DNA from 2 places in the Roseibium salinum genome. Region 2 is predicted to be linked to the other one. Evidence: predicted binding sites of a transcription regulator. Region 2 holds the regulator's gene; the other holds the start of a gene.

Region 1 (5,990 bases), 1.5 Mb from region 2:
TCCGGACCGCTCAACAACCGTCATCCTCCTTGGCCAGGACTTCGGCGCGGCACAGACCGTGACGCTGACGGGGCCCGGCATCAAGGACAGCCGGACCTTCGCATCCGGCCCGCTGCCGCCGGTCTTCTGGGATCAGGTCATCAGCAACAACAAGCAGTTTCCGCGCGGCATCGACGTGATCTTTGCCGGCGGCGACCAGATCGCCGCGCTTCCCCGCTCCACCCGCATCACGGAAGGCTGACCCAATGTATGTTGCCGTCAAGGGTGGCGAAAAGGCCATCCGCAACGCCCACAACCTTTTGGCCAGGCGCCGCCGGGGCGACACGTCCCTGCCCGGCCTGACCCTCGAACAGATCGCCCAGCAGCTCTCGCACTCCGTTGCCAGGGTGATGGGCGAAGGCTCGCTCTATGACGAGACGCTGGCCGCGCTCGCGATCAAGCAGGCGCGCGGCGACCTGATCGAGGCCGCCTTCCTGATGCGCGCCTATCGCACCACCTTGCCGCGCTTCGGCTACAGCCAGCCGGTCGACACGGGCCGGATGCTGGTCGAACGGCGGGTGTCCGCCACCTACAAGGATCTGCCGGGCGGCCAGGTCTTGGGCCCAACCTTCGACTACAGCCACCGGCTCCTGGATTTCGCCCTCGCGGCCGAGGACGACGGCGTGCAACCGCCCGTCGAGACGGCACCGGCGGAAGACGAAAGCATGCCGCGGGTGACCGACCTTCTGGGTGACGAAGGCCTTATGGAACCGGACCCGGTCTCCGATGAGGACGCGCCTGTCGGCGATCTCACCCGCGAGCCCCTGGCCTTCCCGGCGGATCGGGACCTGCGCCTGCAGAACCTTGCCCGCGGCGACGAGGGCTTTCTGCTCGCACTCGCCTATTCCACCCAGCGCGGCTACGGCCGCACCCACCCCTTCGCCGGCGAGATCCGCTACGGCGAGGTGGAGGTCGAGTTCTTTGCCGAAGAACTCGGCTTCGCCGTGACGCTCGGCACCATCAAGGTGACGGAGTGCCAGATGGTCAACCAGTTCCAGGGATCAGCCAAGGCCGCCCCGGCCTTCACCCGCGGCTACGGTCTGGTATTCGGCCAGGTGGAACGCAAGGCCATGTCCATGGCCATGGTCGACCGGTCCATGCGCTGGCAGGAACTCGGCGAGGAGCAGGTCGCCCCGGCCCAGGACGTCGAATTCGTGCTCTCCCATTCCGACAACATCCAGGCGACCGGTTTCGTCGAACACCTGAAACTGCCGCATTACGTCGACTTTCAGGCCGAACTCGACCTGGTGCGGCGCATGCGTGCGGAATGGTTCGAGAAACGCCGTCAGCAAGTAGAAGACGGCGACGCCGCGCAGGAGGCCGCACAATGAGCAGCGGCCTCAGCCATATCACCTTCATCGTCAACGATCTGGAGCAAACGACCCGACTGCTGAAAGACGTGCTGAAGGCCAGGGAGGTTTACGCCAGTGGCGAGAATACGTTCTCCCTATCTCCGGAAAAATTCTTTCTGGTCGGAGATGTCTGGATCGCGATCATGAAGGGCGAAGCGTTGCCTGGGCGGACCTACAATCACGTGGCGTTCAAGATCGAGGACAGCGAGTTTGATGACAGGCTGGCCGCAATCGAGCGACTCGGTCTGGAAATCAAGCCACCCAGACCGCGCATCGAGGGCGAAGGCCGGTCCATCTACTTCTACGACAACGACAATCATCTCTTCGAGCTGCATACGGGCACGCTGGAAATGCGGCTCGAAAACTATCGCCAAATCCTGCAAGAGCGGAGGTCCGCCGAATGAATGGCACGGCTGAGATCTACGGCCAGGGGGAATACAACTTCGCCTACCTGGACGAACAGACCAAACGCATGATCCGACGCGCGATCCTGAAGGGCATCGCCATACCGGGCTACCAGGTTCCCTTCGCCTCGCGCGAGATGCCGATGCCCTATGGATGGGGCACGGGCGGCGTGCAGGTGACGGCCTCGATCCTGGGCAAGGACGACTGCCTGAAGATGATCGACCAGGGCTCGGACGACACGACCAACGCCGTATCCCTGCGCGGCTTTTTCGAAAAGACCGCCGGTGTCAAAACCACGTTCGAGACAGCCGAGGCGACCATCATCCAGACCCGCCACCGCATTCCGGAAAAGACGCTCACGGAAGACCAGATCCTGGTGTTCCAGGTGCCGATCCCCGAGCCATTGCGCTTCCTGGAGCCGCGCGAGACCGAGACGCGCAAGATGCACGCCCTGGAGGATTACGGCCTCATGCATGTAAAGCTCTACGAGGATATCGCCAGGAACGGCCACATCGCGACCACCTATGCCTACCCGGTCAAGGTGAACGGCCGCTATGTGATGGATCCCTCGCCCACGCCGAAATTCGACAATCCCAAGATCGACAACATGGCCGCGCTTCAGCTTTACGGCGCCGGCCGGGAAAAACGCATCTATGCCGTGCCTCCCTATACCAAGGTGAAGAGCCTCGACTTCGAGGACTACCCGTTCGAAATCCAGAAATTCGACAAGCCCTGCGGGCTGTGCGGTGCGGAGAATGTTTATCTCGACGAGGTCATTCTCGATGACAGGGGCGGGCGCATGTTCGTCTGTTCCGACAGCGACCATTGCGAGGAGCGCCGGGCCGAGGGCCATCTCGGCCCCATGGCGGCGGATCCCGCCGCGGCGCAGATCGGCGGCGCGAAGACAGAGGAGACAGCCGGATGAGCGTCTTTCAATCGGATGAACCGCTCCTGCAGGTTCATGACGTCACCCGCTATTACGGCGACCGGATCGGCTGTTCGAATGTCTCCTTCGATCTGTGGCCCGGCGAAGTGCTGGCGGTCGTCGGCGAGAGCGGATCGGGCAAGACGACCCTGCTCAACTGCCTTTCCACCCGCCTGGCACCGACCGCCGGCGCCATCGAGTACCGCATGCGCGACGGCACCATGCGCAATCTCTACCAGCTAACCGAAGCCGAAAGGCGCCTGCTGATGCGCACCGACTGGGGCTTCGTGCACCAGAACGCCGCCGACGGGCTGCGCATGAACGTCTCCGCCGGCGCCAATGTCGGCGAGCGGCTGATGGCCGTGGGCGAGCGGCACTACGGCAATATCCGCTCCACGGCGGATGACTGGCTCGGCCGGGTGGAAATCGAAAGCGACCGGATCGACGACGATCCGCGCTCCTTCTCCGGCGGCATGCGCCAGCGCCTGCAGATCGCCCGCAATCTGGTGACCCGCCCCCGGCTGGTGTTCATGGACGAGCCGACCGGCGGTCTCGACGTCTCGGTTCAGGCGCGCCTTCTGGACCTCCTGCGCCGGCTGGTGGCCGATCTCGGCCTGTCCGTGGTGATCGTCACCCACGATCTGGCCGTCGCCCGGCTGCTGTCGCACCGGATCATGGTGATGCGCCACGGCAACGTCATCGAAAGCGGCCTCACCGACCAGGTGCTGGACGACCCGCGCGAGCCCTATACGCAGTTGCTCGTCTCTTCCATTCTCCAGGTGTGAGGAAAATCCAGATGGCTGTCCGTCTCTATCTCAACAATGTCGGCAAGTCGTTCACCATGCATCTGCAGGACGGCACCGTCATTCCCGTGGTCGAAAAGGTCGAATTCTCGGTCGATGCCGGAGAATGCGTGGTTCTCGGCGGGCCGTCAGGTGCCGGCAAGAGCTCGATCCTGAAAATGATCTACGGCAATTACCGCTGCGACGAAGGCCAGATCCTGGTCACGCTCGGCGACGAAATCGTCAACGTGGCCGGCGCCCAGCCGCGCGAGATCCTGAAGCTGCGCGAAAATACCATCGGCTATGTCAGCCAGTTCCTGCGCACGATCCCGCGTATCTCGGCCGAAGATGTCGTCGCCGAACCGCTGATCGCCCAGGGCACGAGCGAGGCGGAAGGCGTCGACGCCGCCCGCACACTGCTCGCCCGGCTTAACGTGCCGGAGCGGCTGTGGGGCCTGCCTCCGGCAACGTTTTCCGGCGGCGAGCAGCAGCGGGTCAACATTGCCCGCGGCTTCATCGCTCACTATCCGATCCTGCTGCTGGACGAGCCGACCGCCTCGCTCGACGCGGCCAACCGCGCCGTCGTCGTCCGGCTGGTGGAAGAGAAGAAGGCCAGGGGCGTCGCCATGGTCGGCATTCTGCATGACCAGGACGTGCGGGAGGAAATCGCCGACCGCATTATCGACGTCACCCGGTTCAGCACGGAGGCCGCGGCCTGACGGGAACCGGAGAGGAAAGTCTTGCGGGCGGGCGCGAACTGTCACAGAAAGGGCGTCGCCCGTCTTTAGGCCGTCATGTCGCCAAGCCGCGATTTGTCCGGGCCACTTTTCTCCGGGCCATCATTTCGCGGACCCTTCTCGGGTCAACCCCATTTTAGAACCGTGACACCATGCGCTACGCCATCTATTTCGCCGCCGATGCCGACGACCGCCTGATGCAGCTGGGCAATGCCTGGCTTGGCCGCGACCCGTTCAGGGGAACCGACCTGCGGCAGGCGGCCATGCCCGGCCTGACGGCTGCGCAGGTTCAGAGCCTCACCTCCAGCCCGCGCCGCTACGGATTTCACGGCACGCTGAAGGCGCCGTTCACCCTCCGCGCCGGGGAGAGAGAACAAGCGCTCCTGGAAGCCTGCGAGGCCTTTGCCGGCGAGATTGCTCCCTTCAATATCGAGGGGCTCGATGTCAACCGGCTCGGAAAATTCCTGGCCCTGACGCCGAACCAGCCGGAAGCCGCGCTGAATGGTTTTGCGGCGCTGTGCGTGCGCAGCTTCGAGCCCTTCCGCGCACCGCTGACGGAGGCGGACCTGGAACGCCGCCGCAGGAGCGGGCTGACGCCCAGGCAGGACCTCTATGTGACCGAGTGGGGCTATCCTTACGTTTTCGACGAATTCCGCTTTCACATGACCTTGTCCAACAAGCTGGAGGATGAGGCGCAAGCCGGTCTGTTGGCGGACGCCGCCAGAACCTTTTTTGCCGAGGTAACAGGCCATCCGCGGCGCTGCGGCAGCTTCGGCCTTTATGTCGAGCCGGAAGCCGGCGCCCCGTTTGACGTGCATACGGTGTTCAGGCTCACCGGCACGACCGCACCTTTGGAAGCAGCCCCTGATGCCGGCCGCCTCACCCGCAAGGAGACCCTATGAGTACGCACCCGAAAGTCTTCAGGAACGCCAGGCTGGTTCTGGCCAACGAGGTCATCGACGGATCGCTGACGGTGGATGCGGCCGGCCGCATCGGCGACATCTCCGCGCCGACCGGAGCCGACGGACATGATTGCGAGGGCGACTACCTGCTGCCCGGTCTGGTCGAGTTGCACACCGATCATCTGGAAACCCACTACGCCCCGCGCCCGAAAGTCCGCTGGAATGCGGTTTCGGCCGTTCAAGCCCATGACGCCCAGATCGCCTGTGCCGGTATCACCACCGTCTTCGACGCGCTGCGGGTCGGCATGGATGAGGATGCGGATCTGCGCTACACGGACATGCGCATTCTGGCGGATGCGATCGAGACCGGCCAGAAGGAACAGCGCCTCAGGGCCGATCACTTCATCCACCTGCGCTGCGAAGTGTCCGCTCCGGACGTTCTGGAGGCTTTCAAGGTGTTTGAGGATGATGACAGCATCCGGCTGATTTCCCTTATGGACCACACGCCGGGCCAGCGCCAGTTCGTCTCGCTCGATTCCTACCGGATCTACTATCAGGGCAAGAAGGGCTTTTCGGACGCCGAGATGGACGAGTTCATCACGCGCCGTCAGGAACGCGCCAGCGGCCTGGCGCCGCAGAACCGCAAGGATCTCTCGGCCATTGCGGGCAAGCGCGGCATCACCATTGCCAGCCATGACGACGCCACGCGCGATCACGTCGACGAAGCCATCGAACTCAATACCAGGATCGCCGAATTCCCGACGACGTTCGAAGCCGCCAGGGCGTCGCACGAAGCCGGCATGGCGGTGCTGATGGGCGCGCCCAACGTGGTGCGCGGCGGCTCCCAC
Region 2 (5,990 bases):
AGCTTCTGCTTGAAGCTGAGGCCCTTTTGCCGGACCTCTTCCAGGAACCCGTCGCCGAGCACGACGTCCAGCACGGCGTTGCCGACCGCCATGGCCAGCGGATTGCCGCCGAAGGTGGTGCCGTGGGTTCCAGGTGCCAGGGCCTTCGCCGTCTCGGCGGTCGCAAGGCAGGCGCCCATCGGGAACCCGCCGCCGATCCCCTTGGCAATAGCCATCAGATCGGGTTCGACACCCGTCCACTGATGGGCGAACAGCTTGCCCGTCCGTCCGACGCCGGTCTGGATCTCGTCATAGATCAGGAGAATGCCGTTGTCGTCGCAGATCCTGCGCAGGGCCCGCAGGAAATCGACCTGGATCTCCCGGATACCGCCCTCGCCCTGGATCGGTTCGATAGCGATCGCCGCGGTCTGCGGGCCGATCACGGCCTTGAGCGCATCCAGGTCACCGGTCGGCACCTGATCGAAACCCGGCGCCTTGGGCCCGAAGCCCTCCAGGTATTTCGCCTGTCCGCCGGCGGCAATGGTCGCAATCGTGCGGCCGTGGAACGCGCCCTCGAAAGTGACGATATGGAACCGGTCCGGCTGGCCGTTGTCATAGTGATAGCGGCGCGCGCACTTGATGCAGGCCTCCATCGCCTCGGCTCCGGAATTCACGAAAAGCACCTTGTCGGCAAATGTCGCCTCGCACAGCCGCTTCGCCAGCCGCTCGCCTTCCGGCATCTGGTGGAGATTGGAGACATGCCAGAGCTTGGCCGCCTGATCCTGCAGGGCCTTGACCAGATGCGGGTGGCTGTGGCCGAGCGCGTTCACGGCAATACCGGAACCGCAATCGAGGAATCGTCGGCCGTCTGCCATTACCAGCCAGACACCTTCCCCGTGATCGAAAGACAGGTTCGATCTTGCGTAGTTTCCAAATAGTGCCGTCTCGGACATTCCTCGTACAACTCCTGTTAGCGCCTTTCCCGCTCCGGTTACGTCACGATAACGGTACGGAAAGGCCAAAACGCAACGTGCCGCCCCGATGAGGCGGCACGCAGCGGAGAACTTATACACCGTCCCTACCGTTGCCTGTCAATGGAAATGCCGTATTTGCCCGCAAATCGGGAAGTCACGACACGTTCAACGGGCTCGCCTTATTTGGGGAAAAGTCGGTTCATCCCCAATTGGTTTAAGACCAGTGGTTGCCTCACAAATTAACACTATTGTAACCTCTGGGCAGTCAGACACGAGATCTCGTGACGTCAATCGGATACAGGCACTAGATATGCCGATCGAGCGCATGCTTGTCACGAGGCTAATGGCCGCCGGTCGGTCAAATAAAAAGGGTGCGGCAATGAGCTGGACGAACGAACGGGTTGAGCTTCTCAAAAAGCTTTGGAGCGACGGCTTGAGCGCCAGTCAGATTGCGGGCGAGCTGGGCGGGGTGACCCGCAACGCCGTGATCGGCAAGGTGCACCGGCTGGGCCTTTCCGGCCGCGCCAAAACGGCCTCCAACCCGTCCAAACAGCGTCGCGCACGACCCAACGCTCCCGCGGGCACTTCGGCACCGAAGAAACCGGCCGCCCAGCCGCAATCGATCGGCGCGACCGCCCTGAAGGCCGATTACGCACCGGCTCCGGTGGCCGAAGCAAAACCGGAACCGATCGCGGAACTGGTCCCGATCTCCCAGCGTGCAACGATCCTGACGCTGACCGAGCGGACCTGCAAATGGCCGATCGGTGATCCGGCAACGGACGACTTCTATTTCTGCGGCCGCCAGTCGGATGCCGGCGTGCCCTATTGCGCGCACCACTGCAAGATCGCCTACCAGCCGGTCGCCGACCGCCGCCGCGACCGCAAGGTGATCGCCCAGGCATCCTGACGCAACAGTTCAGCTCAGACTTGAAGTGCCCGCCGATCCGGTGGGCATTTTTGTTTTCTGACCCTGCGATCTCCATCGCCAGCCGGGCGCGCCGGGATCGGAGAGCCGCAAGCCCGTTCTCCTTCCATCCTACACGACAGACCTCGGCTCACCGGTCCCGGATCTGCGCTTCGCTCCGTCCGGGAGGACGAAGGAAAGGTTGTCGCTAGGCTAGGCCGGGTGCACCACGGCTATGGGCATTCGTGAAGGGGGTGCCCGTTTTCGGCAGTGCGGGCGGCGCGGCAGTGGCGCCTCTACGGTTCAGCCTGTTGCCGAGAACTGATCGTTGAAGGCGTACCCGGCGCCGCGGACGGTGCGGATCGGGTCACTGGCCTTGCCCTTGTTGAGCGCCTTGCGCAGGCGCCCGACATGGACGTCCACGGTGCGCTCGTCGACATAGACGTCGTGACCCCAGACGCCGTCGAGCAACTGCTCGCGCGAGAAAACACGCCCGGGCGACGTCATCAGGAATTCCAGCAGACGGAACTCCGTCGGCCCGAGATGGATCTCCTTGGCGTTCCTGCGGACGCGGTGCGTTTCGCGGTCCAGTTCGATGTCGCCGGAGCGCAGCATGCTCGACACCACTTCCGGGCTTGCCCGCCGCAGGATGGCGCGCACGCGGGCCATCAGTTCGGGCACGGAGAAGGGCTTGACCACGTAGTCGTCGGCCCCTGTCGCCAGGCCGCGAATGCGCTCGGCCTCCTCGCCGCGGGCCGTGAGCATGATGACCGGCAGACGTTCGGTATCTTCACGGGCACGCAGGCGCCGGCACAGTTCAATTCCGGACAGGCCCGGCAGCATCCAGTCGAGGAGCAGGAGATCCGGGAGGCTTTCCCTCAGCCGGAGTTCCGCTTCATCGCCGCGGACACAGGATTCAACCGTGTATCCTTCCGCTTCCAGATTGTATCGCAACAGAAGGCTGAGTGGTTCTTCGTCTTCAACGATGAGCACCTTCGGCATACAGTATCGCTCCACTTCCCTCACCGGCGCCGAGCGCCGGACAGTTCATTCCTGGCGTTCAACGAGCAAGGTTCAGGCAGGACCCATGGTTTCGTCCATCTTCGTGCGCTCTTCCGGCAGGCGCTCACCGGTGACCATGTAGTAGACGTTCTCGGCGATGTTGGTCGCGTGATCGCCGATGCGCTCGATGTTCTTGGCGCAGAACAGGAGATGGACACACTGGGTAATGACCCGGGGGTCTTCCATCATGTAGGTCAGCAGCTCGCGGAAGATCGAGGTGTAGATCGCATCGACCTCGGCATCGGCCTCCTGGACCCGGCGCGCGGCTTCGGCGTCCTTGCGGGTATAAGCGTCCAGCACCTGCTTGAGCTGCGACAGGGCAAGCTCGGTCATGTGCTCGACGCCGATGGCAAGCTTCTTGGACTGCAGCCCGCTGTCGATGGCAATCGCCCGCTTGGCGACGTTCTTGGCCAGGTCTCCGACCCGTTCCAGGTCGTTGGCAATCCGCGTTGCCGCGGTGATTTCCCTGAGGTCCTGGCCCAGCGGCTGGCGGCGGGCGATCATTTCGATCAGCTTCACCTCGACTTCGTGATGCAGCGCGTCCAGGCGCTCATCCTGACGGATGGTGGTTCTGGCCAGCTCGAGATCCTGCGAAACCAGCGCGGACACGGCATCCGCAAAGGCCCTTTCAGCCAGGCCGCCCATTTCGGCGATCTTGCCGGCCATGTCCGTCAGTTCCTGGTCAAACGCCGAGACAATATGTTCAGACATCGTGTGTCCCCTAGTATCCGGTATTTCGGTCAGCCGAAGCGGCCCGTGATGTAGTCCTGCGTCCGCTTGTCCTTCGGGTTGGTGAAGATGTCCTGGGTCAGGCCCTCCTCGACCAGCACGCCAAGGTGGAAGAATGCGGTACGCTGCGAGACGCGGGCCGCCTGCTGCATGGAGTGCGTCACGATGACGATGGTGAAATTCTCGCGCAGTTCGTCGATCAGCTCTTCCACTTTCGCCGTCGCGATCGGGTCGAGCGCGGAGCACGGCTCGTCCATCAGGATCACTTCCGGGCTGACGGCGATCGCACGGGCGATGCACAGACGCTGCTGCTGGCCGCCGGACATGCCCGTGCCCGGCTCGTCCAGGCGGTCCTTGGCTTCTTCCCACAGTCCCGCCTTCTGCAGGCTGGAGGCGACGATGTCGTCCAGCTCGGCCTTGTTGCGGGCCAGGCCATGGATGCGCGCCCCATAGGCGACATTGTCATAGATCGACTTCGGGAACGGATTGGGCTTCTGGAACACCATGCCCACCTTTGCCCGCAGCCGCACCGGATCGACCCTGGGATCGTAGATGTTTTCACCGTCGATCTCGATCCGGCCCTCGACCCGGCTGCTCGCAATCGTATCGTTCATGCGGTTCAGACACCGCAGGAAAGTCGACTTCCCGCAGCCGGAGGGACCGATGAAAGCCGTGACCGACTGTGGCCGGATTTCAATGCTCACATCCTTGATGGCATGGGTATCGCCGTAATAGACCTGCACATTCCCGGCAGAGATCTTGCTCTGTGACATGTTGTTCGCCTGTTCGATTGTCGGCATCTCGTTCATCGGCTCGGTCCTTACCAGCGGCGCTCAAACCTGCGGCGCAGGATGATCGCGATAATGTTCATGGCCATCAGGAATACCAGCAGGACAATGATCCCGCCCCATGCCCGCTCGTAGAATGCCGGGTCGGCTCGCTTCGCCCATTCGTAGATCTGGGCCGGCATGGCCGAGTTCGGCGACAGGAAACCGGCGGCGACGCCATCGGGAAAATTGGAGGCGATGAAGCCGACCATCCCGATGAGAAGCAGCGGCGCCGTCTCCCCAAGCGCCTGCGCCAGACCGATGATCGTGCCGGTCAGGATGCCCGGCATCGCCAACGGCAGCACGTGGTGAAAGATCGACTGCATTTTCGACGCGCCGATGCCGAGGGCCGCGTCGCGAATGCTCGGCGGCACGGCCTTGAGGGAGGCGCGCGTCGAAATGATGATCGTCGGCAGGGTCATCAGGGTCAACACCAGGCCGCCGACAAGAGGAGCCGACTGCGGCAGATGCATGAACTGGATGAACACCGCCAGACCGAGGATACCGAACACGATCGACGGAACCGCGGCGAGATTGGAAATATTCACCTCAATCAGGTCGGTAAACCGGTTCTGCGGCGCGAACTCCTCCAGATAGATAGATGCAGCGACGCCGATAGGCAGGGAGAGCACCAGCACCACCAGCATCATGAACAGCGAGCCGACCATGGAAGCGCCGATACCGGCCTGCTCGGGACGAGAGTCCGACGCATCGGTGCCGAACACGAATTCCCAGTTGAAACGCTTCTCCAGAATGCCGGCTGCCTGCAGTTGATCGGCGAGATCCAGATGCGCCGCATCAAGGTTCTTGTCCTGTGCCAGGTCGTCGCGATCCACGCGGCCCTTCATATAGCCATCGACGCGGGAGGAGGCGATCAGATCGAACCCGACCGTGGAGCCGATGCTGTCCGGATGGGCCAGGACATGGTCGCGGATCGTGGCTGCCGCACCGGAGGAAAACAGCTTCTCGAGGTCCTTCGCCGATATGCCGGTGGAAATGTTGGCCGCTGACAGGTCGTTTTCAAAGGCCTCGATGAGGATCGCCCGGTACTTGGACGTTTTGACGACGGATTTTTCCGCTTCCTCGATCTGCTGCTGGTTCAGCGGGACCTCGACCTTCACGAAGGTCTGGGTGAACGCGCCCAGGCCGTTGGACAGTATCGCCCAGAGCAGAGCGACGAGAAAGAAAAGGCCGATCCCGATCGCAATGATGCCGTAGAGCTTGAAGCGGGCTTCGGCAGCGTTGCGCTTTCTGGTCAGGGCGTCGCCTTCCAGGATCGAGAAGACCGTTCGCTCGGGCGAAGCGTGCGATGTGTCCGACTGCTGGGCCAGTGTCGTGTCGGTCATTAGTCGTACTGCTCCCGGTACTTGCGCACGATGTAGAGCGCGATGATGTTGAGCCCGAGGGTCACGACAAACAGGGTCATGCCGAGCGCGAAGGCGACGAGCGCTTCGGGGGAGGCAAAGTCGGCATCGCCCGTAAGCTGGCTGACGATCTTTGCGGTAACGGTGGTCA

The links. The regulator PhoB, encoded in region 2, activates phosphate uptake and scavenging genes when phosphate is short. The targets are predictions, from matches to a motif close to TGTCATNNANCTGTCAT.
Region 1: ON753_RS21875 (DUF1045 domain-containing protein) is a predicted target of PhoB. The motif match lies at 4,283-4,299, and genes of this name have one in related genera.

What each region holds. Positions count from the first base shown of each region.
Region 1 covers NZ_JAPEVI010000003.1:3,738,566-3,744,555, reverse strand. Annotated here, with positions in the region: gene phnH (phosphonate C-P lyase system protein PhnH) at 1-241, shown strand, start outside; gene ON753_RS21900 (carbon-phosphorus lyase complex subunit) at 246-1,370, shown strand; gene fosX (FosX/FosE/FosI family fosfomycin resistance hydrolase) at 1,367-1,795, shown strand; gene ON753_RS21890 (alpha-D-ribose 1-methylphosphonate 5-phosphate C-P-lyase PhnJ) at 1,792-2,721, shown strand; gene phnK (phosphonate C-P lyase system protein PhnK) at 2,718-3,506, shown strand; gene phnL (phosphonate C-P lyase system protein PhnL) at 3,518-4,222, shown strand; gene ON753_RS21875 (DUF1045 domain-containing protein) at 4,393-5,142, shown strand; gene ON753_RS21870 (alpha-D-ribose 1-methylphosphonate 5-triphosphate diphosphatase) at 5,139-5,990, shown strand, end outside.
Region 2 covers NZ_JAPEVI010000003.1:2,265,721-2,271,710, forward strand. Annotated here, with positions in the region: gene ON753_RS15045 (aspartate aminotransferase family protein) at 1-932, opposite strand, end outside; gene ON753_RS15050 (GcrA family cell cycle regulator) at 1,333-1,860, shown strand; gene phoB (phosphate regulon transcriptional regulator PhoB) at 2,161-2,859, opposite strand; gene phoU (phosphate signaling complex protein PhoU) at 2,932-3,630, opposite strand; gene pstB (phosphate ABC transporter ATP-binding protein PstB) at 3,660-4,457, opposite strand; gene pstA (phosphate ABC transporter permease PstA) at 4,469-5,821, opposite strand; gene pstC (phosphate ABC transporter permease subunit PstC) at 5,821-5,990, opposite strand, start outside.